DNA from 4 places in the Pantoea sp. X-Soil-TKNS-1207 genome. Region 1 is predicted to be linked to each of the others. Evidence: riboswitches for the same ligand, from Rfam matches in the RefSeq annotation. Region 1 holds a riboswitch; each other region holds the start of a gene.
What was found. A riboswitch is a leader RNA that binds a small molecule or an ion and turns the genes downstream of it on or off. The one in region 1 is predicted to bind thiamine pyrophosphate.
Positions count from the first base shown of each region.

Region 2: another riboswitch for thiamine pyrophosphate. It lies ahead of AC6I8V_RS24445 (LuxE/PaaK family acyltransferase); the one in region 1 lies ahead of AC6I8V_RS22960 (FAD-dependent oxidoreductase).
Region 3: another riboswitch for thiamine pyrophosphate. It lies ahead of thiC (phosphomethylpyrimidine synthase ThiC); the one in region 1 lies ahead of AC6I8V_RS22960 (FAD-dependent oxidoreductase).
Region 4: another riboswitch for thiamine pyrophosphate. It lies ahead of thiB (thiamine ABC transporter substrate binding subunit); the one in region 1 lies ahead of AC6I8V_RS22960 (FAD-dependent oxidoreductase).

Region 1 is NZ_AP035959.1:609,759-617,026, reverse strand. Features, by position in the region: gene AC6I8V_RS22980 (ROK family protein) at 1-25, shown strand, start outside; gene AC6I8V_RS22975 (LysR family transcriptional regulator) at 212-1,090, opposite strand; gene AC6I8V_RS22970 (pirin family protein) at 1,214-1,939, shown strand; gene iolG (inositol 2-dehydrogenase) at 2,003-3,001, opposite strand; TPP riboswitch at 3,226-3,345, shown strand; gene AC6I8V_RS22960 (FAD-dependent oxidoreductase) at 3,474-4,418, shown strand; gene thiS (sulfur carrier protein ThiS) at 4,402-4,599, shown strand; gene AC6I8V_RS22950 (thiazole synthase) at 4,603-5,361, shown strand; gene AC6I8V_RS22945 (HesA/MoeB/ThiF family protein) at 5,373-6,341, shown strand; gene AC6I8V_RS22940 (ABC transporter ATP-binding protein) at 6,338-7,057, shown strand; gene AC6I8V_RS22935 (ABC transporter permease) at 7,038-7,268, shown strand, end outside.
Region 2 is NZ_AP035960.1:254,617-261,884, forward strand. Features, by position in the region: gene AC6I8V_RS24420 (DUF4037 domain-containing protein) at 1-390, opposite strand, end outside; gene AC6I8V_RS24425 (TetR/AcrR family transcriptional regulator) at 520-1,140, opposite strand; gene AC6I8V_RS24430 (MFS transporter) at 1,342-2,550, shown strand; gene AC6I8V_RS24435 (NAD(P)-dependent oxidoreductase) at 2,570-3,421, shown strand; gene AC6I8V_RS24440 (Rpn family recombination-promoting nuclease/putative transposase) at 3,486-4,400, opposite strand; TPP riboswitch at 4,532-4,658, shown strand; gene AC6I8V_RS24445 (LuxE/PaaK family acyltransferase) at 4,758-5,840, shown strand; gene AC6I8V_RS24450 (acyl-CoA reductase) at 5,837-7,268, shown strand, end outside.
Region 3 is NZ_AP035958.1:271,503-278,770, reverse strand. Features, by position in the region: gene hemE (uroporphyrinogen decarboxylase) at 1-924, opposite strand, end outside; gene nudC (NAD(+) diphosphatase) at 964-1,737, opposite strand; gene rsd (sigma D regulator) at 1,826-2,332, shown strand; TPP riboswitch at 2,419-2,519, shown strand; gene thiC (phosphomethylpyrimidine synthase ThiC) at 2,599-4,524, shown strand; gene thiE (thiamine phosphate synthase) at 4,521-5,168, shown strand; gene AC6I8V_RS01195 (aminotransferase-like domain-containing protein) at 5,775-7,229, opposite strand.
Region 4 is NZ_AP035958.1:765,752-773,019, forward strand. Features, by position in the region: gene AC6I8V_RS03425 (DedA family protein) at 114-875, shown strand; gene thiQ (thiamine ABC transporter ATP-binding protein ThiQ) at 872-1,573, opposite strand; gene thiP (thiamine/thiamine pyrophosphate ABC transporter permease ThiP) at 1,557-3,167, opposite strand; gene thiB (thiamine ABC transporter substrate binding subunit) at 3,143-4,129, opposite strand; TPP riboswitch at 4,177-4,274, opposite strand; gene sgrR (HTH-type transcriptional regulator SgrR) at 4,310-5,971, opposite strand; gene AC6I8V_RS03450 (MFS transporter) at 6,227-7,268, shown strand, end outside.

The DNA.
Region 1 (7,268 bases):
GCGTCTGGTTACCGTAGCCGGTTAGCGATGTAGTTGGGAGGATGAGGTGATTAACGATGACGCCACCGGTCACAGCGCGATAAAAAATGATGTGCCTGCCGATAGGAAAACTGCGGGTATCGGCACGCACTTCTTCGCGAACAATACCTAACTGAGGCGACATCTCCAGTGTCGTCATCGTCAACTGTAGCTGTAACGTATTCTACTAAAGTCATGAAGCCAGCTTCTGCTGCAAAAATGCCATAAACACCCGATTGACCTCGCTGCGCTGGCGATGCTGCGGATAAAGCGCATTCAGGCTCAGCGAGGAGGGATGCCAGTCGTCAAGTACGGTGAGCAGATCGCCGCTGGCGATGGCCGGGGCGACGATAAATTCCGGCAGCAGGATCAGCCCCAGCCCGGCAACCGCGGCATCGCGCAGCATCTCACCGTTGTTACTGACCATCGGTCCCTGCACGTTGATCACTTCACGCTTCTCACCCTGAAACAGCTCCCAGCCGGTCTGGCTTTCACGTCCGTAACGCAGGCAGGCGTGGTTGAGCAAATCATCCGGCTTACGTGGCGCATCCGCTCCCTGTAGATAACGCGGGCTGGCGCAGATCACGCGACGAAACTCTCCCAGTTTTTTGGCAATCAGGGTTGAGTCGGGCAGGGTACCGATACGGATCGCCATATCAAAGCCTTCGCCAATCATATCCACATAGCGATCCGCCAGTTCCACCTGGAACTGCAATGCCGGATGGATGCTGAGGAATTCGGCAATAAACGGCGAAAGGTGGCTGATGCCAAACGACATCGGCACGCTAAGACGAAAGCTGCCCTGCAACACCTGACGACGCCCCGATACCGCCAGCTCCACTTCCTGCACGTCATCCAGGATGCGCTGCGCGTGCCGGGCAAACACCTGCCCGTTATCGGTCACCGACAGTTTGCGCGTGTTGCGGTTAAGCAGGGTTGCGCCGAGTGACTCTTCCAGCGCGGCAATACGACGGCTGACATATTGCTTGGAAAGCAGCAGCTGCTCGGCGGCAGCGGTGAAGTTGCCTGCTTTAATCACGGCAACATAAATGCGGAGATCGTCTATCTGCATATTGTCCACTTCCTGGTGACAGTCATTGTCAATGCAACACATTGTTGGGCATTTCAGTTTACGTATACTGAATCACATCAGGAAGCGAAATCGTCTTCCACCCACAAATTCGAGGAGCAGACCATGATTGAACAACGCCTGTCAGCACAACGCGGTTTAGGTGACCACGGCTGGTTGCATTCACGCCACACCTTTTCTTTCGCCAACTACTGGGACCCGAAACAAACCGGTTTCTCTGATTTGCTGGTGATTAACGATGACCAGGTCGCACCGGGTCGTGGTTTTGGTGCGCATCCGCACAGCAACATGGAGATCATCTCCTACGTTCTGGAAGGCGCGCTGGAGCATAAAGATTCCATGGGTACCGGTTCGGTGATTGTCCCTGGCGATGTGCAGCTGATGAGTGCCGGTAGCGGCGTCACGCACAGCGAGTTTAACCACTCGAAAGCGGACAACGTCCACTTCCTGCAAATCTGGATCGTGCCTGCCGAACGCGGTACGCAGCCGGGATATCAGCAGGTATCGGTAGCGGAAAGCGACAAACGCGGTCAGCTGCGTCTGATTGTTTCGCCGCAGGGTGATGAGGGTTCGCTGAGCGTGCGTCAGGACATCCGTATCTATGCCGGACTGTTTGACGGTGCAGAGCAGCAGACCTTCGCGCTGGATGCCGACCGTTATGCCTACATCCATGTGGCTCGCGGCAGCATTGAAGTGAATGGCGTGGTGTTTAACGAAGGTGACGGTGCGCGCGTACGTAACGAAACCGCGCTGCAATTCGCCAACGGCAAAGACGCGGAAGTGCTGGTGTTTGACCTGCGCCCGCTGGAAGTGAACCATCCGCAGCGTTAAAACATAAAAGGGAGGCCTGAGCGCCTCCCTTATTCTTTTCGCCGTTATATTCCCGGCAAAGCGTTACAACAGCGACGCAGGCGCTACCGGTTTGCCGGTCTTCAGCGACGTCAGCGCCGCATCCGCCAGCAGCAACGCCTGCAATCCATCATTCCCGCCGGGATACTCGCCTTCCCCTTTCGCCAGCGCTTCCACAAATGTCGCCAGTTCATTGCGATAGGCTTCGGCGTAGCGTTGCAGGAAGAAATGCTGCGGCTTCTGCGCCACGACGCCGGACGCCACCGATTTCACCAGCTGACTCTCCAGCTGATTGGTCACCGCCAGCATCCCTTCGCTGCCGTGGACCTCAATGCGCTGATCGTAGCCGTAACTGGCTCGGCGGCTATTGGTGATCACCGCCATTTTGCCGCTGGCGCAGGTCAGGGTGACCACTGCGGTATCGACATCGCCCAGCGCTTTGATCTGGGGATCGACCAGCGCCGAGGCTGAGGCGTACACCGTCACCGGTTCTTCATCCAGCAGCCAGCGCGCCATATCGAAATCGTGAATGGTCATATCACGGAACAGCCCGCCGGAGACTTTGACATACTCAGCCGGGGGCGCACCCGGATCGCGCGAGCTGATGGTGACCAGTTCGGTGCTGCCAATCTCCCCGGCCCGCAGGCAGGCCTGCAAATGCGCCATGCTCGGATCAAAGCGGCGGTTAAACCCAATCATCAGCGGCACCCCGGCGGCGCGCACCGTGGCGAGGCAACGCTGCACGCGTTCCAGGCTGAGATCGACCGGCTTTTCACAGAAGATGGCTTTCTTCGCCTGTGCGGCGGCTTCAATCAAATCGGCATGGGTATTGGTGGCGCTGCAAATCGCCACCAGGTCGATGCTACTATCCGCGAGGATGGTGTCGAGATCGGCGACGGCGGCACCGTATTTCTCTGCCAGCGCGCTGGCGGCGGAGGCATTCACATCCATCACATACGTCAGACGGCACTGCGGATGTGCGGCGATATTGCCTGCGTGGATCTGACCAATACGACCGGCACCTAATAAAGCGACATTCAGCATGGGGGAGTTCCTCTGAGGGTAATAAGGCAGTGGCGCTATTAATCGATTCTGGCGGGCTTTAAGTCAAAACAAAGCCCCTGCGACAGTGCAAATTAATGAGGTTGATCACAGGGTTTTTCGCGCTGCAAGCGATCAGAACTGCGCTGCTGGGGTCGCACCGTTTTTCCTATTTCGCCTGATTATGATGCCCTGCGCTTGACGAAGCCTGGCTGCTGCAATACAAATAGACGCGTCGGGGGAGTCTCGCCCAAGAGACTGAGAGGCTAATAGCGCACTGCGCGGCTTAGCGACCCTTTGAACCTGACCCAGTTGATACTGGCGTAGGAAGACTGACAGTCGGCTTTTTTGGCTGTCTGGCGCAGGGACGTTTTTCCGTCGCGCGCGTCATTTCCCTTCTCCTGTATCCGGGTCTCAGTGCGAAAAACTGAGAGGCCGATGTGAATTTCCCCATTTCTATTCCGGAACACCCGCTATGAGCCGCTGGACGGTACTCGGCGGCGGTGTCGCGGGTCTGTGCGTGGCCACGTTACTGGCGGAACGCGGTGAACAAGCTGAGCTGATTGTTGATGAGTCGCGCCCGCCCGCTTCGTGGTTTGCGGGCGGGATGCTTGCGCCCTGGTGCGAGGCGGAAAGTGCGCCCCCGGCGGTGATCGAGCTTGGACAGCACTCCGCCGCCTGGTGGCAGCAGCGCGTGAGCAGCGTCGAACATCAGGGCACGCTGGTGGTGGCGCCCCCGCGCGACGGCCAGGAGCTGAACCGCTTTGCGCGTATGACCGAACAACATCAATGGATCGATCCCGCTGAACTGGAACCGGCGCTGGCCGGACGCTTTGCCCGCGGCCTGTACTTTGCACGCGAAGCCCATCTCGATCCGCGCCTGGCGCTGGGCGAAATGCGCGAGAAATTGCAGCAGCGCGGCGTCGCGATCCACAGCGGGAAAGCCAGCGGTCGGGTGATTGATTGTCGCGGCATCCACGCCGCGCCTGCGTTGCCGCGTCTGCGTGCGGTGCGCGGTGAAATGCTGATCCTGCAAAGCAATGACGTGCAGTTCTCCCGGCCGATTCGTCTGCTGCACCCGCGTTTTCCCTGCTATCTGGTGCCGCGTCGCGGCGGCCATTTTATGCTCGGCGCCACCATGGTGGAGAGCCATGACGCCAGCCCGATCAGCGCGCGCGCCATGATGGAGCTGCTGAGCGCCGCTTATGCCATCCATCCGGCGCTGGCTGAAGCGCGCATCATCGAAAGCGCCAGCGGTTTACGCCCGGCTTATCCGGCCAATCTGCCGGAAATCCACTATCAGGACGGCACCTTTTATCTGAATGGCATGTATCGCCACGGTTTCCTGTTGGCTCCGCTGATGGCGGAACAGCTGATGCAGCGCCTGTCCGAGGAACATCTTCATGAATATTCAGCTTAACGGCCGTCTGGTCTCGACTGAGGCCCGCACCCTGAGCGAACTGCTGCGCGAGCAGCAGATTGACGCCGCCTGCGTGGCGACGGCATTGAACGGCATGTTCGTGCCAAAAGCGCAGTACGACAGCCAGCCGCTCGAAGAGGGTTGCCAGCTGGAAGTGTTATCACCGATGCAGGGAGGCTAAACGATGTTTTACGGCTTTGAACCCCAATCACGTTTCTTACTTGGCACGGCGGGCTATCCGTCGCCGGCGATTTTGCAGCAGGCGATTGCTGCCTCGGGCAGTGAGATCATCACCGTCAGCCTGCGGCGCGAAGGGGCCGCCGGTGCGGCGTTTCGTGAGCTGCTGAGCCAGCTGGATCTGCGCGTGCTGCCAAATACCGCAGGCTGCCACACGGTGCAGGAAGCGGTCACCACCGCCTACATGGCGCGCGAACTGTTTAACACGCCGTGGATCAAGCTGGAGGTGATCGGCCATGCCGATACGCTGCAACCCGATCCCTTCGCGCTGGTGGAAGCGGCGCGCATCCTGTGTGCCGATGGCTTCCAGGTATTTCCCTACACCACGGAAGATCTGATCGTCGGTGAAAAATTGCTGGAAGCGGGCTGCGAAGTGCTGATGCCGTGGGGCGCGCCTATTGGTTCCGGCCAGGGGCTGCGCAATATCGATGGTCTGCGGGCGATGCGTGCCTGGTTTAGCGACATCCCACTGATTATTGATGCCGGGATTGGCGCACCCTCGCAGGCAGCGCAGGCGATGGAGCTGGGTTTCGACGCCATCCTGCTGAATACCGCAGTGGCGAAAGCGGGCGATCCGGTGCGCATGGCCGGGGCGTTCCGCCAGGCGATCGACGCCGGAAAAGCCGCGCGCGACGGTGGCTTAATGGAAAAACGCGATATGGCGGTGGCATCAACGCCAATCTTTGGCCTGGCGAATTTTTCCTGAGGAGAACAACCATGGATCGCTATCAACGTCAGACGATGTTGCCGGAGATAGGGGAGCTGGGCCAGCAGCGCCTGGCGCAGGCGCGGGTGCTGGTCGTCGGTGCGGGCGGGCTTGGCTCCACGCTGCTGCCGCTGCTGGTGGGGGCGGGCGTCGGCTTTCTCCGCCTTTACGACGACGATGAAGTGGCGCTGCATAATCTGCATCGCCAGACGCTGTTTGACATGCAGGATGTGGCGCAGTCGAAAGTCGCCAGCGCGCAGCGCGCGTTGCAGCGGCGTAACCCGCAGGTCGCCATTGAAGCGCGGCACCAGCCGCTTACCGCCAGCAATGTGCAGCAGGCACTGCACGGCATCGATTTGGTGATCGATGCGGCGGATAACTTTGCTGTGACTTATCAATTGTCGGACGCCTGCCACCCGGCGGGGATACCGCTGATTAGCGCCTCGGTGCTGGGGCGTCAGGGATATGTTGGCGGGTTCTGCGGTCCGGCGCCAAGCTATCGCGCGGTGTTTCCGCGTTTGCCCGGCTCGGCAGCCAACTGCAACACCGCCGGGGTGATGGGACCGGCGGTGGCGGTGCTTGGGGCGATGCAGGCGCAGATGGCGCTGAGCGTATTGATCGGCCTCGACCCTTCGCCGCTCGGCTGCCTGGTGAACTGCGACTTCGTCCACTGGCATTTCCGCCAGTTCCGCTTTGATGGCGCGGGCGAGCCGGATCAGCCTTATGTCCCCTTTATCGATACCCAGTTGCTCACCGCAGAAGATTGCATCGTGGAGTTGCGCAGCCGCGAAGAAGCGCCGGTCAGCGTGGCGGCCTGGGCGCAGCGCATTCTGCCGCAGCAGCTTGATGACTGGCAGCCGCCTTATGATCGCCGCATCGTGCTGGTGTGCGCCAGCGGTATTCGGGCGGCGCAGGCGGCGACGGCGCTGGCGCAGCGCGGCTGCTCGCAGCTGGCGATTCTGGCAGCGAACCGGCCATGAGCAACGATATTACGCTGCATGACGTCAGCTTCGGCTGGGGCGCACAGCCGCTGTGCCAGCAGCTGAACCTGCGGCTGCGTGGCGGCAAAACCACGGTGATGCTCGGTCGCAGCGGCATTGGTAAAAGCACGCTGCTGCGGCTGGTGGCCGGTCTGCTCCAGCCGCAGCAGGGGCGGATCAGCGGCATTGCCGACAGCGTGGCGTGGATGGGGCAGCAGGATCTGCTGTACCCGTGGCTGTCGGTGCTGGACAACGTGATGCTGGCGGCGCGTCTCAATGGCGACAAGCCGGATCGCGAACGGGCGCGGCATCTGCTGGAGCAGGTGAAACTGGCTGAGGTGGCGACTGCCCGGCCGCACACGCTTTCTGGCGGGATGCGCCAGCGCGTGGCGCTGGCCCGTACCCTTTACGCACAACGTGATGTGGTGCTGATGGATGAACCCTTCGCCACCCTCGACGTGATGACCAAAATCAGCCTGCAAACGCTGACCGCGACGCTGCTGCACGGCAAAACCGTGCTGCTGGTAACCCACGATCCGCTGGAAGCCTGCCGCATGGCCGATGATATTTTGCTGCTGAGCGGCCAGCCGTTGAGCATCGAAAACTGGCCGGTGCCGCAAGGCCACGCGCCCCGCACCCTCGACGACCCGGCGCTACTTCAGGCGCAGGGCCATCTCTTTACCCGACTGAATGACGATGAAAACGAATCTGTTTAGCGCCCTCTATCTGCTGGCGGTGCTGCTGTGCGGCTGGCTGCTGGCACGTCACAGCGGCGTGCCCAACTTCCTGCTACCCGCGCCGCAGGCGGTGCTGGAGGCGTTGTGGCTGCATCGTCAGCTGCTGTGGCATCACCTGCTGTATACCCTGGCGGAAATCGTGCTGGCGCTGCTGCTGGGGGTGGGCGCGGGCGTCATGCTGGCGGTGCTG
Region 2 (7,268 bases), on a different replicon from region 1:
TAAAAAACGCTGGCACCAGGCAGACAGGGTGTAAAGTTCCACGCCATGTTCGGCACCCAACATCTCTGGTTGCTCAGCTTCCCTGCCGGGTGGGCGGGTATTGGCTGAAAACCGTACGCGATGGCCATAAAAATCGTTGGGTAATCGCGCATCAATCCGTTGCATGATGGTACGCGCTACAGCGGGAAAAGCGGAGGCGTCCAGAAATAGCTGAACACAGGGGCCGAAGTCGTGGTCGGCTGACATTTCCGTATCATAACCAAGCACTTCCGATCCCCGGCCAATTCGCGCTGCGGCATAAGGCAGATCGGGAAAGGTTGCAGAAAGAAAAGGCGAGACATATTCCTGGTAAAACAACCGCGATAACGATAATCCTTTGCAAAATGCCATTGGCCGATATTTCCGCGTTCAGAGAATCAGAACACTATAGCGTTGAGAAAATAATACGTCAGGCATCTGCCGGTTTTTTGGCGTATTAATAAATTTTAAAAGGCTTCTTTCAGGCGTTGAAAGGCTCCCTCAAATTCCACCCGATTTGCATACATCCCAGACTGACATCATCAGGGTGATGGCACTGTTCATCTCCGTCAGAGTGACACCGTCACGCGCCTGAGTAGATAAACCCAGCAGGAAAGCATCAAACGCCGCCGTCAGGGCTTTGCTGTCGGTCTTCTCGCTTAGCTCGCCAGTGTCAATGCCGCGCTGAATATTGCTGGCGATGCCCGCGCGTGTCCGGTCGCGCGCACGCGCCAGCGGCTCAGCGATGGCGGCATGTTCTGCCGAGGGTGCACTCATCACCCCTAAGCCAACCATACAGCCTTTCGGATGGCCGGATTCACACTGCATCATGGCGGAATGGCGCAATGTGGTTTCGATGGCATAACGCGCAGGCAGGCTGGTATCCCACAGAAACTCCGTGACCTGCCCATAGGTTGACAGGTAACGCCGGACACATTCGCGAAATAGCGCTTCTTTGGAACCAAAGGCGGCATAAAAGCTGGGGGCGGAAATGCCGTTGCTGATGCCCGCTTTTAACTGGCTGAGCGAGGTTGATTCATAACCATGCTGCCAGAAAAGATACATTGCATCCTCGATCGCTTTGTCCCGATCAAAGGTTCTCGGTCGTCCCATGGTCGCCATGCGTTGCTCCGCTTATTTCTCAGAATCCGGCTTAATATACTAAACGATATATAAGTCGTTGACAAAAGTTTGCCTGCTAACTAGTGTATCGATCAGTACATATACCGTAACGCACTGCTCCCCTCTGTCAGTTTTTGCCAGGGATAATTTTTTACCCATCAATATATACCAATCGGTATGTATATAAGGTTTCCAGGATTGATGACTAAGCAACTTGCTCTTAACGATCAGCAAAAAGCAGAGATCACGCACCCGCCACTCCCCGTCGCAGCCCTGCTGGCGCTGGCGATGACCGGTTTTATCTGCATTATCACCGAGACGCTGCCTGCCGGGCTGTTACCACAAATGGCGGCAGGGCTGGCGATCTCCAATGCGTTGGCGGGGCAGCTGGTGACTGCCTATGCGCTGGGGTCACTGCTGGCGGCGATTCCTCTGACGATAGCCACGCAGGGATGGCGGCGCAGGAACGTGCTGTTATTAACCATTGTGGGTTTTCTCATCTTCAACTCAGTCACAGCCTTCTCGACACACTACGGGTTAACCCTCGCGGCGCGCTTCCTGGCCGGTGTCGCCGCAGGATTAGCCTGGAGCCTGCTCGCGGGCTATGCGCGGCGCATGGTCGCGGTTCATCAGCAGGGGAAAGCGATGGCGATAGCCATGATCGGCACCCCGATCGCCTTATCACTGGGCGTTCCGCTGGGAACCTGGCTGGGCGCGGCCATCGGCTGGCGCAGCGCATTTGCCGTGGTCTCGTTACTGGCGCTGGTGCTGATCGCATGGGTGCTGGCTAAAGTACCTGATTACCCCGGACAGGCCAGCCATCAGCGGTTGCCCCTGCATCGCGTGTTCACCACCCCCGGCGTACGCCCGGTGCTCGGTGTGGTTATCAGCTGGATGCTGGCGCACAACATTCTCTATACCTACATCGCGCCTTTCGTTTCCGCAGCCGGGCTGGGCGCCCAGGTGGATAGGGTGTTGCTGGTCTTTGGCCTCGCTGCGCTGCTGGCGATCTGGGTCATTGGTCGTCTGATTGATCATCACCTGCGTCTCAGCGTGCTGATGAGCCTGGCAGCCTTTGCCGCTGTCTCCTTACTGTTCGTCTGGCTGGCACAGGTCCCGGCGGTGATTTATGCGGGTGTGGCCCTCTGGGGATTATCGTTTGGCGGCGCCGCGACTTTGTTGCAGACAGCGCTGGCAGATACCGCAGGCGAGGGGGCGGATATTGCGCTGTCGATGAATGTTGTGGCCTGGAATGGTGCGATTGCGGCCGCAGGCGTTACCGGAGGAATTCTGCTGGATAACGGCGGCACCCAGACCTTTCCACCGGTGCTGTTTCTTCTGCTGATGGCCGCGCTTTTTATCAGCTGGCGCGCCAGCAAACAGGGTTTTAAACCGGGTGCACGTCATTAACGCTTTGTGAGGATTTTTTATGAATATTGGCATTATTGGCCTGGGTGCAATGGGCCGAGAAATTGCGCGCAATCTGGCTTTAGCCGGGCATACCGTCCAGGCATGGAGCCGGTCAGGCGTGCAGGTCGAGGGGGTTTGCAGGGTGGAAACCGCCGCGCAGGCGTTACAAGCCGATGTGGCATTGACCATGCTGGCTGACGATGCTGCGATTCAGCAGGTATTGCTTGATACGGGGCTGCTGAAGCAGGCCCGGCCGGGTTTGGTCCATATCATTAGTTCAACGATCTCCGTCGCTTTTGCGCAAACGTTAGTGGAAGCGCACCGCGCTGCTGACATCGCGCTGGTGGCGGCGCCAGTGCTGGGACGTCCCGATGTGGCTGCCCAGGGCGCACTGAATATCCTCGCGGCAGGCGCGCCAGAGGCAATGGCAAAAGCGAGGCCGGTGCTGGAGGCCATCAGCAAACGTATCTGGGATATGGGGGCGTTTCCCCCTACTGCTTATGCGTCCAAGATTGCCTGCAATATGATGATCACCATGGCGATTGAGGCGATGGCCGAGGCGGTGGTACTGACCGAGGCCAACGGACTGGAACGTGAAAAATTCTTTGATTTAATTCTTAATACCTTATTTGGCAGCCGGACCTATCAGGTCTATTCGCGCAATCTGATCCATGAAGTGTATGAACCTGGATTCAGGGCAACGCTGGGCTTAAAAGATTTGCGGCTGGCAACCGAGGCTGCTTCTGCGTTGCACGCCAGCCTGCCGGTGCTGAAGGCCGTTCATCAGCAAATGAGCGAAGCGGTTGCTGCGGGAGGCGGGGATAAGGATTGGTCCATTATGGCGGATTATACGCTGCGGACCGTCGGTTAACATTTGCAGGGAAGCTGCACTGACGGTCATGGTCAGTGCACCTTCATCAGAAATGATTCACCGTTCAGTGCCTGATTTTTTCCATGTCGCTCTCAGACAGGCCTGTCATTCTCATCACTGACATCCAGTCCTGACCGTTGTCGAGCAGAGTCCGGGCGATCTCGAGTCTGGTCTCAAGCGCACCAAGCTGTTTACCTTGCTGAAGGCCTTTCTCGATACCTTTCTGCTCAAGTTGCTGTGCGATAGTCATAAGTTCGTCCTCATGCTGGGGTACGCGTCGCGCCAGTTCGCGAATAAAGGTTTCTGCATCGGGCGTTTCGCCTACCTGTAGCATGTAGTTTACCAGCCCGCGCATTTGCTGTCCGGTCATAAATTCGTTCAGCATCAGCAACGCCAGCTGTTCAACCAGTTCTGCCAGGTTGCGATGGCGGATATGCTTCTGCAACAGGGTCAGGGCGGCCATACTGCGATGCTGCATGATTTCATCGTCGGGTATCACCGTGATGTCAACCAGCGGAAAATCATCACTGTATAGCCCTGCGGCCAATTCTGGTTCGCTAAACAGCTCCAGCCAGTTAACCGGGTAGGGGTAAGGGCTGCGTTTTCCCTGATAAAACAACACCGGTATCACTAACGGCAGCTTTTTATGTCCGGCATCCAGATGCTGCTGCATCGCGGCAATCGCATAGCGCATCAGTCGAAACGCCATATGTTTGTCCGGTGAACTTTGATGCTCGATCAGCACATGAATATAGCCGTCGCCGCGTCCGGTTCTGAGCGAGTAAAGCACATCGCTGTAATAGGGGCGCAGATCATCTTCGACAAAGCTGCCCGATTCCAGCTTCAGCGTTGACAGATCGCAGATATCCAGCAGCGCCGGTGGCAGGTGCAGCATCATAAAATCCCGCGCGGTATGCGGGTGTGAGAGGAAGGTCTTAAACACCGTATCATGCGGTGTAGGCGTGCTTTTTTTCATCATCCTGATGTCCCGCTGTCATTATTCCATCGCGAAAATTCTACCACTGCGGCAGGGCCGAAGTGGGTGAAGGCGCTAACAATTTGGGGAAAGAAGGGTGCTTGACACCCTGTCTGGCAACGTCCTAGACTGCGGCTTGTTCCAAGGGGTGCCCTGCTAGGGGGCTGAGATTCTACCTGCCTGAATGGTGTCCGGGCAACGTAGTGACCCTCCGAACCTGATCCGGCTAATACCGGCGTAGGGATGCGGGACATGGGGTGACCACACGCCCTTTTTTCCATCTTTGTGCTTTTCAGCGGACAGATCGCGCTCTTAAGGCGTTGCCTGAGAGTATTTGCAATCGCAAAGATGGACACGGACATGACCGAAGCGGCAATTATCGCAGCATTGCTGGAATTCCTTCAGCGCGCAGAGACCACAGACGACGATTTCAACCGGCTGGCACTGGCTATCTTCGCGTATCAATTCGAACACAATCCCTTCTATCGCCGTTTTGCGATCCAGCGCGGACGCACGCCGCTGACGGTAAAAACCTGGCGAAAAATTCCCGCCGTTCCCCTCTCTGCCTTTAAAGATCTGACCCTGAGCTGCCGCCCGGTGGAAGAGATCCCGCATGTGTTTATGACCAGCGGCACAACCGGAACCCGCAGGGGATGCAGCTACCATCCCACGCTGGCCGTCTACGATCGGTCGATGATCCTGAATTTCCGTCAGCGCTTTATGGCGGGGCGAGAGCGGATCCGCATGGGCATCCTGTTCCCTGATAAGGCGGCCATGCCGAACTCATCGCTGGCACATTATCTCGCGCTGGCGATGCAGGAATTTGGCCTGCCCGGCAGCGAGGTGATGATTGGCGCTGACGGCCTCGATATAGCGCGGGTGTTCGCCGCGCTTGAACGGGCGGAGGCCAGCGGAGAACCCTATGCGCTGCTGGGCGCGAGCTACAGCTTTGTCCATTTGCTTGATGAAATGCAGCGTCAGGGACGTCGTTTCACCCTGCCGCAGGGCAGCCGCCTGCTGGATACCGGGGGATTTAAAGGCCAGTCGCGCGAGATCGGGGCAAAGGAATTTTACCCCGCGCTGACAGAGGCGTTTGGCGTCCCGCCTACGGACTGCATCAACATGTACGGGATGACCGAACTCAGCACGCAGTTTTATGACTCGGGCAACGCCGTTTACCCGCCGGTTAAATCCGGGCCTCACTGGATCCGCACCAGGGTGGTCAATCCGCTTACCGGCGATGACGTGCCCGATGGCACCCTCGGAGTGCTGGTCCATCACGATCTGGCCCATTTCAACCCGGTTGCCGCGATGCTGACGGAAGATGCCGGCGTCGCAGTTCCCGGCGGCTTCCAGCTGCTGGGTCGGGTTGCCGGTGCCGATGCGAAAGGCTGCTCGCTGGCGATGGATGAATTTCTCAGCGCTGCGCAGGCGAAACGGTGAAAGAGGTCGCCGGCTATCTGCCGGGCCTCGCCGCCAGCGAGGTGCAGTGGCGCGAACTGAACTTTAGCCACCGGGGGGAGAGCCTCGTCGTCGCTGTACCGGAATTAAATGCTGATCAGATCGCCGGGCTGGCCGCGCGTATCCGTACCAATGCCCGCGCTTATCTGCGCACGCTGAGCGTAGCGCGTATCATCGCCATCATTGACGAGGCGGTGGCGCGACTGCTCGATCGCCGCCATCCGCTGCGTATCCGGGCTGAGCGGCTGTTGCCGATCGTCACCGGCTACGATGCCGAGATGGTCCGGCTCGGCCTGACCGGCTACCTCAAAACCTTCCGCCAGCCCCAGCTGAAGCGCTTTTTGTCAGAAGATTTCGCCGATCCGCAGATCCTTGATGATTTCCAGCCACGGCCCAGCGGTGGTTTCGCCAGGGCTTTCGGCCCGGAGCTGCTGCTGCATATCTGGGCCGGCAATGTGCCGGGTCTGCCGCTCTGGAGCCTGATTTGCGGCCTGCTAGTCAAAGCCGGGACCCTGGGCAAACTGCCGGGGAGCGAGCCGCTGATGGCGGGCTGGTTCGCTCAGCTGCTGGCAGAGATCGATCCGCAACTCGGTGAATGCCTCGCCGTGGTGTGGTGGAAGGGCGGCGATGCCGAGGCAGAGAACAACTGGTTCAGCCAGGCCGATGTGGTGCTCGCCTATGGCGGGAATCGTACGCTGGCCGCCATTCAACAGCGTCTGCCGGTGACCACACGTTTTCTGCCCCACGGCCACAAAATCAGCTTCGGCATGGTGTCACGGATGGCGCTGGATAGCCGCAAGGGCGCGGCGCTGGCCCGCCGGGTGGCATTTGACGTGATGCGTTACGACCAGGCCGGTTGCTATTCACCCCAGATGGTGTTTGTGGAACGTGGCGGCAAGGTCTCACCCGACGAATTCGCCGCCTATCTTGCCCATGAACTTAGCGCCCTGGCGCATCGCCATCCCCGTCGTCCGCTGTCGATGGCGGAGATGAATAGCCTCGCCGCCTGGCGCAATGGCGAAGAGATGCGCGCGCTGGCCGGTGACGCTACGCTGTTTGGCGACCCGGCTGACGGCTGGGCGGTGGTGTGCGTCGCGGAGCCGGAAGCGTTGTCTCCCGCAGCGCTGGGACGCACCCTGAAAATTGTCCCGGTCGACACCCTGGACGACGCCGTTGCGCTGGTTGCGCCGCAGCGTGATTTTCTCCAGACGGCGGGCGTGGCCGCAGCGCCGGAAGAACTGTTTCGCCTCTCCGTCCTGCTGGGCCAGGCTGGCGTCACGCGCATTGCCGCGTTGGGTGAAATGACGTCGCCTGAAGCGGGCTGGCATCATGATGGCCGTTTCAGCCTGCTCGATCTCGTCACCATAACCGGAATTGAACAGGCGGCGGAAGCGGCTGCCGAGGGGTTTG
Region 3 (7,268 bases), on a different replicon from region 1:
AACTTCCTGTTCGATACGCGCCGGTGGCGCATACAGCATGGAAGGATCCATATTGCCCTGTAGCGCGACCTTGTGGCCAACGCGACGACGGGCATCGGCGATATCGGTGGTCCAGTCCAGACCCAGCGCATCACAACCGGTTTCCGCCATCGCTTCCAGCCACTGCCCACCACCCTTGGTGAACAGGGTAACTGGCACGCGGCGGCCTTCGTTTTCATGCAGCACGCTATCGACGATTTTGTGCATGTAGTAGAGCGAGAATTCGCGGTAGTCACGTCCGGTCAGCACGCCGCCCCAGGTGTCAAACACCATGATCGACTGCGCACCGGCTTTGATCTGCGCATTCAGGTAAAGGATCACGCTATCGGCGAGCTTATCCAGCAGCAGATGCAGCGTCTGCGGCTCGGCGTACATCATCTTTTTGATTTTGGTGAAGGCTTTGCTACTGCCGCCTTCCACCATATAGGTCGCCAGCGTCCACGGGCTACCGGAGAAGCCAATCAGCGGCACTTCGCCTTTCAGGTTATGCCGGATGGTGCGTACCGCATTCATCACATAACCCAGTTCCTGCTCCGGATCGGGCACCGGCAGTTTGTCGACATCGGCACGGCAGGTAATCGGGTGCGAGAAACGCGGGCCTTCGCCAGTTTCAAAGTAAAGCCCCAGCCCCATCGCATCGGGGATGGTGAGGATATCGCTGAAGAGGATGGCCGCGTCCAGCGCATAGCGGCGCAGCGGTTGCAACGTGACTTCGCACGCCAGCTCAGCATTTTTACACAGCGACATAAAGTCACCGGCTTCGGCACGGGTGGCTTTATATTCCGGCAGATAACGCCCGGCTTGTCGCATCATCCATACCGGGGTGATATCCACCGGCTGACGTAACAGGGCGCGCAGATAACGATCGTTCTTCAGTTCACTCATAATTGGCTCTCTTTCTTGCAGGGCGCCAGTGTAGCATTTTCACGTCGCGCTGGCGCGACACTGGGCAACGGTATCTTCAATCAAACGCCGCGCCACGGTGCCCGGCGGCGGTAGTAATGGCAGCGCATCGTAGTGATACCAGCCAGCGTCCAGCAGCTCCTTGCCATCATGTTGCAATTCGCCGCCTTCATAATCGGCCATAAACGCCATCATCAGCGAATGGGGAAACGGCCACGGCTGCGACGTCACATAACGCACGTTTTTAACCCGTACGTTGCTCTCCTCCATCACCTCACGCGCCACCGCCTGCTCAAGGGTTTCGCCCACTTCGACAAATCCGGCCAGCACGGTGTAGATGTTGTTGCGATGACGGGCATGGTTAGCCAGCAAAATTTCATCGCCGCGGCGAATCGCCACAATGATGCAGGGCGCGATTTGCGGGTAATAACGTTCACGACAGTGGCCGCACAGGCAGGCGAACTCACGTTTGCTCAGATGCATTTCATGGCCGCAATAGCCGCACCAGCGATGCGAACGGTAGAACTCCGCCAGCTGCACTCCCCTGCCGGCGAGCTGAAACAGGCCGACATCTTCGTCGATCAACTGGCGAACGGACGCCATGTTGTCGGGACGGTTCTCACGCACCAGCCAGACGCTCTCCCCCTGCCACTCGCCAATGACCATGCCGTTGCTGCCTGCCAGACCAAACTGCTGCGCGGTGCCGTGCGGCAATTCCCCCTGCGGCAGCCAAAGTTTTTGCTCATGGCTGACAATCCACCAGCCAGCGTCTACGCTTGAGATCTCACGTTGCATATAAATTGTCATCCTTAGCGTCAATTCGTACGCCGAAATGCTGATGTCAGGTTTGTTAATCAACAACTATACCCAAATGGAGCGACGTATGCTTAACCAGTTAGATAACCTGACCGAGCGTGTCGGTGGCGGTAATGAATTGGTCGATTCCTGGCTAAACGCGCGTCGTCAGTTACTGGTGACTTATTATCAGTTAATTGGCATGAAGCCGAAGAAAGACGCGATGAGCGCACTGGATGAACGGGCGCTGGATGCGTTTTGCCACAACCTGGTGGATTATCTTTCCTCCGGTCATTTCAGCGTTTATGAACATATTATCAGTGAGATGCAGGGCGACAGCCCGATGATTGCTGCCGCACAGCTTTATCCATCGCTGGAAGCCAATACCGAGCGACTGATGCAGCTGTACGATGGTCATTTACAGCAGGCGATCACCGACGATAACTGCACCCTGTTCCAGCAGGCCCTGTCTGAAGTGGGTGAAGTGCTGGAGTCGCGCTTTACGCTGGAAGACAAACTGGTGCATCTGGCATGGGACAATCAGCTGGCACATCCGCCGGTTGCCAATGAGAGCATCGTTGCCCGTCCGGCGTAAAACGGGCAATTGTAAAATACTTGTGATTCACGAAAAGCCCCTCTATGCTGAGCGGGCTTTATTGTTTTGCGGTTACAGCGTAAAACATGATCTTGTCGGAGTGCCCATCTGGGCTGAGACCGTTAATTCGGGATCCGCGGAACCTGATCAGGTTAGAACCTGCGAAGGGAACAAGAGTAAACATCATCAGCACGGTGCCCGCACCGCTTCTGTTACTCATTCCGGACTCCGGACAAGCAACTTCCATCATTTACAGGAAACTTGCTATGTCTGTTGCAAAAACCTCTCGTCGTGAACAGCGCGCCCAGGCGCAGGCGTTTATCGATTCCCTCCAGGGAACCGCGTTTCCCAATTCCCAACGCATCTGGATCACCGGCAATCGCCCTGATATTCGCGTACCGATGCGCGAAATCCAGCTCAGCCCAACCCTGATCGGCGGCAGCAAAGACCATCCGCAGTACGAAGAGAACGAAGCAGTCCCGGTGTATGACACCGCCGGTGCCTATGGCGATCCGGCAGCAACCATCGATGTACATCAGGGTCTGGAAAAACTGCGCGCGCACTGGATCGCCGAACGTGGCGACAGCGAAACCATCGACCAGCTCAGCTCCAGCTATACCCAGCAACGACTGGCGGATGAAGGACTGGATCACCTGCGTTTTGAACATTTGCCCCAGCCGCGCCGCGCCAAAGCCGGGCGTCGCGTTACCCAGCTGCACTACGCGCGTCAGGGCATCATCACGCCGGAGATGGAATTTATCGCGCTGCGTGAAAACATGGGCCGTGAGCGCATCCGCGGCGAAGTGCTGCTGCAACAGCATCCCGGTCACAGCTTTGGCGCGCATCTGCCGGAAAATATCACCGCGGAATTTGTTCGCGAGGAGGTCGCCGCGGGTCGCGCCATCATCCCGTCCAACATCAACCATCCTGAATCTGAGCCGATGATCATTGGCCGTAACTTTCTGGTGAAGGTGAATGCCAATATCGGCAACTCCGCCGTCAGTTCCTCGATTGAAGAGGAGGTGGAAAAGCTGGTGTGGTCGACCCGCTGGGGTGCCGATACCGTGATGGATCTCTCGACCGGACGCTATATCCATGAAACGCGCGAATGGATTTTGCGTAACAGCCCGGTGCCGATTGGCACCGTACCGATTTACCAGGCGCTGGAGAAGGTGAATGGCGTCGCCGAAGACCTCAACTGGGAAATCTTCCGTGATACCTTGCTGGAGCAGGCGGAACAGGGCGTGGATTACTTCACCATTCACGCCGGTGTGCTGCTGCGCTACGTACCGATGACGGCAAAGCGCCTGACCGGCATTGTGTCGCGCGGCGGCTCGATTATGGCGAAGTGGTGCCTGTCGCATCATCAGGAAAGTTTTCTCTACCTGCACTTCCGTGAGATCTGCGAGATCTGCGCCGCCTATGATGTGGCGCTGTCGCTGGGCGATGGTCTGCGTCCGGGTTCCATCCAGGATGCCAACGATGAAGCGCAGTTTGCGGAACTGCATACGCTGGGCGAGCTGACGAAAATCGCCTGGGAATATGACGTGCAGGTGATGATTGAAGGTCCGGGCCATGTGCCGATGCAGATGATTCGCCGCAATATGACTGAACAGCTGGAGCATTGCCACGAAGCCCCTTTTTATACCCTCGGACCGCTCACCACCGATATCGCGCCCGGCTACGACCATTTCACCTCCGGCATTGGTGCCGCGATGATTGGCTGGTTCGGCTGCGCGATGCTGTGTTATGTCACACCGAAGGAGCATCTGGGTCTGCCGAATAAGGAAGATGTCAAACAGGGGCTGATTACCTACAAAATCGCCGCCCATGCCGCCGATCTGGCCAAAGGCCATCCTGGCGCGCAGATCCGCGATAACGCGATGTCGAAAGCGCGTTTTGAGTTTCGCTGGGAAGATCAGTTCAATCTGGCGCTGGACCCGCACACCGCCCGCGCCTATCACGATGAAACCTTACCGCAGGAGTCGGGCAAAGTGGCGCATTTCTGCTCCATGTGCGGCCCGAAATTCTGTTCAATGAAAATCACCCAGGAAGTGCGCGAATATGCTGCCCGCCAGCAGGCGGAAGCCCAGCCGATTGAAATTGGCATGGCGCAAATGTCGGACGCCTTCCGCAGTCGTGGCGGCGAGCTTTATCACGCCCCCGATGCCCTTAAAGAGGAAAATGTATGACCGCCCCATTCCCCAGTACCGCTCCGCGTTTAGGCCTTTATCCGGTGGTGGATAGCGTTGAGTGGATTGCCCGTCTGCTGGAGGCGGGCGTACGCACCATCCAGCTGCGGATTAAAGATTGCCAGGATGAAGAGGTAGAGGATGCTGTCCGTACCGCTATCACGCTGGGCAAACAGTATCACGCCCGACTTTTTATCAATGATTACTGGCGGCTGGCGATCCGTTATAACGCTTACGGTGTGCATCTTGGACAGGAGGATCTGGATGTTGCCGATCTCAACGCCATTCGCGAGGCAGGATTACGTCTTGGCCTGTCGACCCATGACGACGCCGAACTGGATCGCGCGCTGGCGCTGCGTCCTTCCTATATCGCGCTGGGACATATTTTCCCGACGCAAACTAAAGATATGCCATCTGAGCCGCAAGGCATTACCGAACTGAAGCGCCATCTGGCGCGCCTGCAAGGTATTTCGACGGTCGCGATTGGCGGGATTTCGCTGGCGCGCGCGCCCGAGGTGCTGGCAACCGGCGTGGGCAGCATTGCGGTGGTGAGCGCCATCACCCAGGCAGCGGACTGGCTGGCGGCGACGCGTGAGCTGATGGATCTGGTGGGAACCGGAACCGAGCACACAACAACCGTGTAAATCGATGTTGCCCGGTTAACTATGCTGGAACCCAGCGCGCAGCCGGGCGATAGGTGGGCTGGTGTCTTTTGCCCGCGGCGCTAAAGTGCTTCCTGCCCGCTGTCGCTTGCAGCGCGCCAGGGCCGTCCCCTCCTCTGTCGGCCCTGCCTTTCCCGGCAATACAATAAGTTACATCGTTCAGATAGGGTGCAATTCTTTACGCGGCTTATCCATTAATCCTGGTCGGCATCAATGCCGACCCTACAGAAATGTGGGTTTATCAATATCGTAGGGTGCGCATTGATGCGCACCTGGGTATCGCGTCGCCCATCAGGGAGCCTGGTCGGCATCAATGCCGACCCTACAGAAACACGGGTTTATCAATATCGTAGGGTGCGCATTGATGTGCACCTGGGTATCGCGTCGCCCATCAAAAACGTTGCCAGATCGGCATCAATGCCGACCCTACAGAAATGCAGGTTTATCAATATCGTAGGGTGCGCATTGATGCGCACCTGGGTATCGCGTCGCCCATCAGGGAGCCTGGTCGGCATCAATGCCGACCCTACAGAAATGTGGGTTTATCAATATCGCAGGGTGCGCATTTATGCGCACCTGGGTATCCCGTCATACCATAAAAGAAGGGGCATACGGGTTATCAGCACTGCAGGCCGCGATCGCCCGTTCAACCACCGCGCCCACCAGCGCTATCGCCTGTTCGGTCGTTTCATTTATTGGCAGCGCATAATTAAGACGCAGGCAGTTACGATACTTGCCCGAGGCCGAAAACAACGAGCCGACCGCGACCTGGATTTTTGACGCCCGCAGCTCGCTGTTCAGGCGCACGGCATCGAACGCTTCCGGCAGCTCGATCCACATCAGGAAACCACCCTGCGGGCGCGACACGCAGATACCGCAGGGGAAATAATGACGCACCCAGCAGCTTAAGGTTTCGTAATTGCGTTGATACACCTGCCGCATCCGGCGCAGGTGCGGCAGGTAATGGCCGTGGCGAATAAACTCCGCCACAACATATTGGGTCAGCGTGGCCGTCGAACCGGTGCTGATGTATTTCATATGCAGCACGCGTTCACGGTAGCGCCCCGGAGCGACCCAGCCGACGCGCAAACCCGGCGCCAGCGTTTTGGAGAACGAACTGCATAGCAGCACGCGCCCATCCCCATCCAGCGATTTAATCGTGATGGGACGCGGATATTCCCACGCCAGCTCGCCATACACGTCATCTTCAATAATCGCGGCATCGAAGCGCTGCGCCAGCGTCAGCAATGCGCGCTTACGGGCCTCCGGCATGATGAAACCCAATGGGTTGTTACAGTTGGGGACCACCACCACAGCTTTAATCGGCCATTGCTCAAACGCCAGTTCAAGCGCTTCGAGGCTGATGCCGGTGACCGAGTCGGTCGGAATTTCAATGACGCGAATACCGAAACCGCGCAGCGTCTGCATGGTGCCGTGAAACGTCGGTGACTCCACCGCGATAATATCTCCCGGCTGGCAAACGGCGCGAATAGATACCGACAGCGCCTCATGGCAGCCAGTGGTGATCACGATATCCTCCGCGCTCAACTGGCAGCCGCTATCAATCGCCAGTCGGGCCACCTGTTCACGCAGCGCCGTGACGCCCAGCAGGCTGTCGTAGTTAAGCTGGTTGATATCCTGCTTCTGCGCCATGCGGCTCTGGATCTTCCATAAGGGTTTCAGCGTCGGCTGCGTCAGATCGGGGATACCGCTACCCAGCTGAAGCACATCCCCTTCAATGCGGCTACTTAGCAGCTCCAGCACCGATTCCCACTGGGTAATCTCCACCGGGCGCTGAGCCGGACGGGTGAGTGCGGGTACCGGAGGCGTGGCCTTACGTGAAGCAACGAAATAGCCCGATCGCGGCTGCGGAACGATCAGCTGCTTCTCTTCCAGCAAATGATAAGCCTGCTGGACGGTGCTGATGCTGACGCCATGTTCAATACTCAGCGTGCGCACCGATGGCAGCCGTTCGCCGCTGCGATACAACCCCTGCTCAATACGGTCGGAGAGCAGACAAGCCAGATGTTGGTAACGCGTCATCGTATGCCTCACATGACTTTCGAAAGAATAAAACCGGTA
Region 4 (7,268 bases), on a different replicon from region 1:
ACGGCAGTTGGTTATATTGTCAGCACTTTGTCAACATTGGCCTACAATTCTTGCCTTGACGGTGCGGCGCAGGCTCTGGACAATCCAGCCTTCATATTCCGCAGAGGATATTTATGGAAGCCTGGGTTCAACATCTGTTTACGCAATCACTGGAATGGGCGCTGTTTGCTGTCGCGCTGGTGACCTTCCTTGAGTCGCTGGCGTTCGTGGGATTGCTGCTGCCGGGCACGGTTTTGATGGCAAGTTTGGGGGCGCTGGTGGGCAGCGGGCAGATCGGTCTGTATCCTGCCTGGGCGGCCGGTATGGTGGGTTGCCTGATTGGCGACTGGGTTTCCTATGGCATCGGCTGGAAGTTCCAGGGGCCGCTGCATCGCTGGAAATATCTGAAAAAATATAAGGGCCTGCTGGATAAAACCGAACATGCGCTGTATCAGCACAGCATGTTCACCATCCTGGTGGGGCGCTTTGTGGGGCCGACGCGTCCGCTGATCCCGCTGGCTGCGGGTATGCTGGAGCTGCCGGTGCGCAAATTCCTGCCGCCTAACATTATCGGCTGCATCCTCTGGCCTCCGGCCTATCTGATGCCGGGCATTCTGGCGGGGGTGGCGATTGATGTGCCGCAGGCGGCGCAGAGCGGCAGCTTCAAATGGTTGCTGCTGCTGGTGGCGCTGCTGGTATGGCTGGGTATCTGGCTATGCTGGCGCTGGTGGCGCAGCGGGAAAACCACCGACTGGGCCACAGCGTATCTGCCCACGGCGCGCCTGCGCTGGCTGGCTCCGCTGACGGCGTTGATTGCGTTGGCGTCGTTTATCGCGATTCAGTTCCATCCGATGATGCCGATCTTCCGCCATCTGCTGTGGAAAGTGTTCTTTTAACGCGGCATAACCCCGAGGATGGCGGCAGCGGCGCTGTTGCCGCTGAGCAACTGCTCGGTGCTGCCATCCCAGAAAACCCGTCCATCGACAATCACCAGACTGCGCGGCGCAATTTGCCGTGCATCTTCCAGGCTATGCGACACCATCAGCAGCGTGATATTGCGCGCTTCACAGACGCTGCGCACCAGTTGCAGCATCTCATTACGCAGCGCCGGGTCGAGCGCGGAAAAGGGTTCATCCAGCAATAAAATCGGCTGATTGCGCAGCAGGCAACGTGCCAGCGCCACGCGTTGTCGCTGGCCGCCGGAGAGCTGTTCCGGCAGGCGTGCTAGCATCTCCTCCAGCCCGGTTTGCGCGGCGATCTCATGCACCTGCTGTTGCTGCGCGCGGCTCAGCTTCAGGCCGGGGTGCAGCCCGAGCCCCAGATTCTGTTGTACCGTCAGATGCGGAAACAGATTGTTTTCCTGAAACAGCATCGATACCGGACGCGCGGCGGGGGCGCTGTGGGTATGATCCTCACCATCCAGCAGCAGGGTGCCGCTGCTGACCGGCAGAAAGCCGCCAATCAGGCTGAGCAGGGTGCTTTTCCCGGCGCCGCTCGGCCCCAGAATCGCCAGACGTTCGCCGGGCTGCGCCGCAAGCTGGAAGCGCATCGGCAGATGCTGGTAAAGGTAAGTGAGGTTATTCAGTGTCAGCATGACGACCCGGCAATTTTTCCATCAGGGTAAAGAGTAGCAGGCACAGCAGCAGCAGCAGCAGGGCGGTGACCGCCCCATCTGCGCCGCGATAGGCGCCAATTTGCTGGAACAGGTAAAACGGTAGCGTACGGAAATCCGCGCTGCCAAACAGCGCCACTACGCCAAAATCGCCAATCGACAACACGCAGGCAAACGCCAGCGCCTGGGCAATGGGTCGTCTCAGGGCGCGCAGTTCGATCAGCCGTAGTCGGTTGAAGCCCTGCACCCCCAGCGAGGCGCATAGCCTGTTGTAGCGCAGGTTGATATCGCGCATCGGATTTTCCAGCACCTTCATGGCATAAGGAATGGCGATCAGCGCGTTGGTGAAAATCACCAGTCCATCGGCGGATTGCGGCAGGCCAACGGTGGCGTTGAATAGCAGGAAAAAGCCGCTGGCCAGCACAATACCCGGCATCGCGAGGATCAACATGCCGCTCAGCTCCATCGCCTGCGCCGGGATGATTTTATGGCGCTGGCGCAGTTCGCGACTGCTCCATAGCAGCATCATCGTCAGCACCACGCACAGCACGCCTGCGCCGATGGCAATGCGCAGCGACGTCAGGGTGGCCTGCCACAGGGCCGGTTGTTGCAGCGCCCCGGCCACGCCGCCCCGCAGCCCATCCGCCACTACCGCCAGCAGCGGCGGCAGCAACAGCAATAACGCCAGGCCAATCAACAGCGTATCGCTGAGGCGCGCCCGCCAGCCATCCTGCGGGTCGCGCCAGCCGCGTATTTGCTGGCTGCCCGCCGGAATCGCCTTGCTGAAGCGCTGGCTTAGCAGCACCAGCAGCAGGCAGCAACCCAGCTGGAGCAACGCCAGCAGCGCCGCGCGGCCAGGATCGTAATCAAAGTTCAGCGCCTGATAAATCGCCAGCTCCAGCGTGGTGGCCTGCGGGCCGCCGCCCAGTGCCAGCACGGTGGCGAAACTGGCAAAGCACAGCATAAAAATCAGCGCCGCGGTGGGCAGAATCTGCCGCCGCAGCCACGGCCACTCCAGCAGGCGGAACAGATTCCAGCCGCGTAAACCGAGCTGGGCCGCCAGCTGGCGTTGCTCGCCCGGAATGCTTTCCAGCGCCTGCAATAACATCCGTGTCGCCAGCGGCAGATTGAAAAACACATGCGCCAGCAGAATGCCGTGCAAGCCATAGGGCGAGAAGTGATAGTTGATCCCCAGCATGGCGCACAACTGCGCCAGCCAACCGGTGCGGCCATACACGCTCAGCAGGCCGAAGACCGCCACCAGCACCGGTAACACCAGCGTCATGGCGCACAGGCGCAGCAGCAGGTTACGACCGGGAAAACGCCGCCGGTACAGCGCGCGTGCCAGCGGGATCGCGGGCAGCACCGAGAGCAGCGCCGACAGCCACGCCTGCCAGAAAGAGAAGGCCAGCACATGGTGCAGATAGCTGTCGGCAAGCAGGCTGCGCCAGTCGCCAATCGGCGCTGACATCAGCAAGGCGCCAAAAGCCAGCAGCGCCACCGCGCACAGCAACAGCGCGGTGAAGCTGCCGGGTAACAGCCAGCCGGGGATTAACGGCTGACGGCGCGTTGCCATGCACTGATCCAGGCTTTGCTATGTTCGGCCACCTCGGCCGGGCTATATTGCAGCGCGGTTTGCGGCACGTTCAATGCCTGATATCCCGCAGGCAGGTCGCTCTTAATCACCGGATACATCCAGTTGCCGGTCGGGATGGTCTGCTGGAAAGCCGGGGAGACCATAAATTGCATAAACTGCTGCGCCAGCTGCGGTTGCTTGCTGCTGGCGAGCTGGGCCGCCACTTCGACCTGCAAATAATGGCCTTCGCTGAACGGCGCCGCGGCGTAGTTATCTTTCTTCTCTTCAATGATGTGATACGCCGGAGAGGTGGTGTAGCTCAGCACCAGATCGCTTTCCCCTTTCAGAAACAGGCCATAGGCTTCGCTCCAGCCCTTGGTGACGGTGACGGTTTTCTGCGCCAGCTTCTGCCAGGCATCCGCTGACTTATCGCCATAGACCTTTTGCATCCACAGCAGCAGGCCAAGGCCCGGCGTGCTGGTGCGCGGATCTTCATAGATAACGCGCCATTTTTCCGGGCTTTCGACCAGTTCTTTCAGGCTTTTCGGCGGGTTCTTCAGCTTGTTTTTATCGTAGACGAAGGCGAAGTAGCCGTAGTCGAACGGAATAAAGGTGTCGTTGTGCCAGCCGCCCGGCAGTTGCAGCGCCTGGGTATCAACCGGGCTTTTGGCGAACAGGCCGGTTTTTTCCGCAGCCTGCACCAGGTTGTTGTCGAGGCCCAGCACGATATCCGCTTTGCTGTTTTTGCCTTCCATCCGTACGCGATTCAGCAGCGACACACCATCTTCCAGCGCCACGTATTTCAGTTCGCAGCCGCACTGCGCTTCAAAGGCTTTTTTCACCGCCGGACCAGGACCCCAGTCAGCGGAGAAGGAGTCGTAGGTGTAGACGGTAAGCACGGGTTTGGCGGCAAGCACCGGGGCGGAGACCAGCAACAGCACGGGCAGAACTTTGTTTAACACTTTGCGCTCCTTGAGGAGAAGATAAGGTTGAGTCGCAAAGGATCTGAGCAGTGAGGCATCTCAAATCCCTACGCCGGTATTAGCCGGATCAGGTTCGACGGGTCTCTCTCAGCCCCTATAACGCCGGGCACCCCGTTGAGAACGGCTCATTCTAGACATTTCCGGGTCAGGGTGAAAGGTTCACAGCTCCGGTGGCGCAAACCAGGCGGATTTAAAATCAAACCAGCCGAGGGTGTTCATTCGCACGCCGCGCATACTGCGCTGACCTTCCAGTAATAACCAGTGATGGAACAGCGGATGCAGGTTATCGCTATCCACCAGCTGCTTACTCCATTCGGCAAGGGGCAGCGTCTTTTCGCGCCAGCGAGCCGCCGCCTCTTCCCAGTCGATCGGGATACAGTGGTGCATCAGCGGCAGTTCGTAGAGTTGGGCGAATAACGAGTAATCCAGCGGCAGGGTGAAGTTGACGCTGCCCAGCCAGATATCGCTCTCGCCCTCGCCGTTAAACCACTCTTCATAGCTCAGTTCGCGGGTGATCAGCTCGACGCCCTGTTGCGCCAGCAGGGGGCGCAGCGCGTTGGCGATGCCTTCGTGCTCCACATGATGGCTGTACCAGCTGATGGTGAGCTGCTTCAGGTTTTCCGGTTTGCTGACCGAGGTCAGGTCGCGGCGATGGTGCCAGCGCGGCAGCAGGCCATAGGCCGGGAACCAGTAGCGTTGATAGCCGACGCCTGCGTGACTCAGCAACGCGATGGGGTTGAACAGATAGCTGACCCAGCGGCGGAAATGGGCGTCGCGGCCTTTTTCTGAACGCTGGTCATACAGCAGGAAGTAACATCCTTCCTCCAGCCGACTCTCCTCCGATTTCTCATCGGCGGTTTCCCCTTGCAGCTTCACCCCGGCATACACCAGTTCGTCGCTGATTTCCGGCAGCACCCAGATCGACACATCGTCGATCAGCGCGCGATAGCCGAAGTAGTCATCGAAGGCGGCGATCTTCAGCTGGCTTTGCTGGTTGCGTACCACGCTGTATGGACCGGTGCCGATAGGCTGGCGGGCGAAGTCGCGCAGGGTTTGCCATTCACGCGGCAGGATCATGGCGCTGACGCTGCCGAGCAGCCAGGGTAGCCAGTTGTCGGGCTGGCTGAGCTGGATATCCAGCGTCCAGGGAGCGGAGGAGTGCAGCGCGGTGATATGGGAAAACAACGGCTGGCTGCGCACGCGCTCCAGCGTGCTGATCACGTCGGCCATCTCCAGCTCGCGACCGTGATGAAAACGAATTGCCGGGCGCAGGAAGAAGCGCCAGTGCAGCGGCGAGGTTTGTTGCCAGTGGTGGGCGATATCGGGTTCGATTTCCCCCTTTTCCTCATTTACCCGCGTCAGGCCGCTGAAGATTTGTCGCGCCAGATGGGTTTCCGAACGCCGCAGAGGGGAGCCGGGCAGCAGATTGGGCAGCGGACGGTAATAAAGTACGCGCAGAATATGTTTGCCCTGACGGAAGCTGCGGCCCAGATGGGCAGCGATCATTTGCCGCACCTGATTTTTATCGCCGACCAGCTGCACCAGCTGATCGATACGATCCTGCTCCAGCAGATCTTCGGCGCGCTGCTGCTGGAGCGCCAGGCCGGTGTAGCAGAAGCTGAGCAGGGAACGCTTGCCGCGCCCGGCCTCCGCCTGCCAGATTAACCAGCCCGCCTCCTGCATCGCATTCAGCAGGTTGCGCATATGGCGGCGCGAGCAGTGCAGCAACTCCGCCAGTTCGTTCAGCGTGGTTTCCTGATCCTGGCCCTGACAGTTTTGCCACAAGCGGATAAATTGCTGTTGCAGCCGTGAAGAGGACATAAAAGGGGAACTCCTTCTCGTAATCGCTCTGTTTTTCCTGCCTCATATTAGAGGCATAGTGGAGGGTAATGGAAGAGCGGGAGGCATTCAGTCATGAATGGCGCTCTGCCAGCGGTTCCGCCGACGTGGAACCTTTTCTGAGTAGGGTGCAATTTCCCCGCCAGCAGTGTTTTCTCTGCTGGCTTTTTTCGTTTTGCTGTGAAATCTTCTACCCTCTTTTTTGTTGTCCGCTTTCATCCGCAAAGGGATTTCAGTATGAAATCGCTGTTAACGCGTCAACGCCGCGCCAACCCGGTTTACCTGGCCTTTATGGCTGTCTCTTTTATGATGGGTGTGGCCGGTGCGCTACAGGCCCCGACGCTCAGCCTGTTTCTGACGCGCGAGGTGCAGGCGCGTCCGTTCTGGGTCGGCATCTTTTTTACCGTCAATGCCATCGCCGGCATCGTTATCAGCCTGCTGGTGGCGAAACGCTCCGACAACCAGGGCGACCGCCGTAAGCTGATCCTGTTTTGCTGCCTGATGGCGGTATTCAATGCGCTGCTGTTCGCCTTCAATCGCCACTACCTGACGCTGATTACCCTCGGCGTGCTGCTGTCGGCGCTGGCGAGCGTGTCGATTCCGCAGATTTTTGCTCTGGCGCGCGAGTATGCCGACCAGTCGGCGCGTGAAGTGGTGATGTTCAGCTCGGTGATGCGCGCGCAGCTGTCGCTGGCGTGGGTGATCGGCCCGCCGCTGTCGTTCGCGCTGGCGCTGAACTACGGCTTTGTAACGTTGTTTGTGGTTGCGGCGGTGATTTTTCTGCTCAGTATGCTGCTGATCTGGCGCACCTTGCCCTCGGTGCCGCGGGTAGCGGCCTCGCCGGAGCAGGTGCTGACGCAGCTCAGTCCGTGGAAAGATAGCCAGGTCCGGCTGCTGTTTATCGCGTCGGTGATTATGTGGACCTGCAACGTTATGTATATCATTGATATGCCGTTGTATATCAGCACCACCCTCGGCCTGCCGGAAAAGCTGGCGGGTCTGCTGATGGGGACCGCCGCCGGGCTGGAGATTCCGGTGATGCTGCTGGCCGGGCATTACGCCCGCCGCTTCGGCAAGCGCCGCCTGATGTTGCTGGCGCTGGTGGCCGCCATCCTGTTTTATCTCGGTCTGGGGCTGTTCCACTCGCGCACCGCGCTGATGGTGTTGCAACTGTTTAATGCGGCGTTTATCGGCATCATCGCCGGGATTGGGATGCTGTGGTTTCAGGATTTGATGCCGGGGCGTGCCGGCGCGGCAACCACCATGTTTACCACTTCCA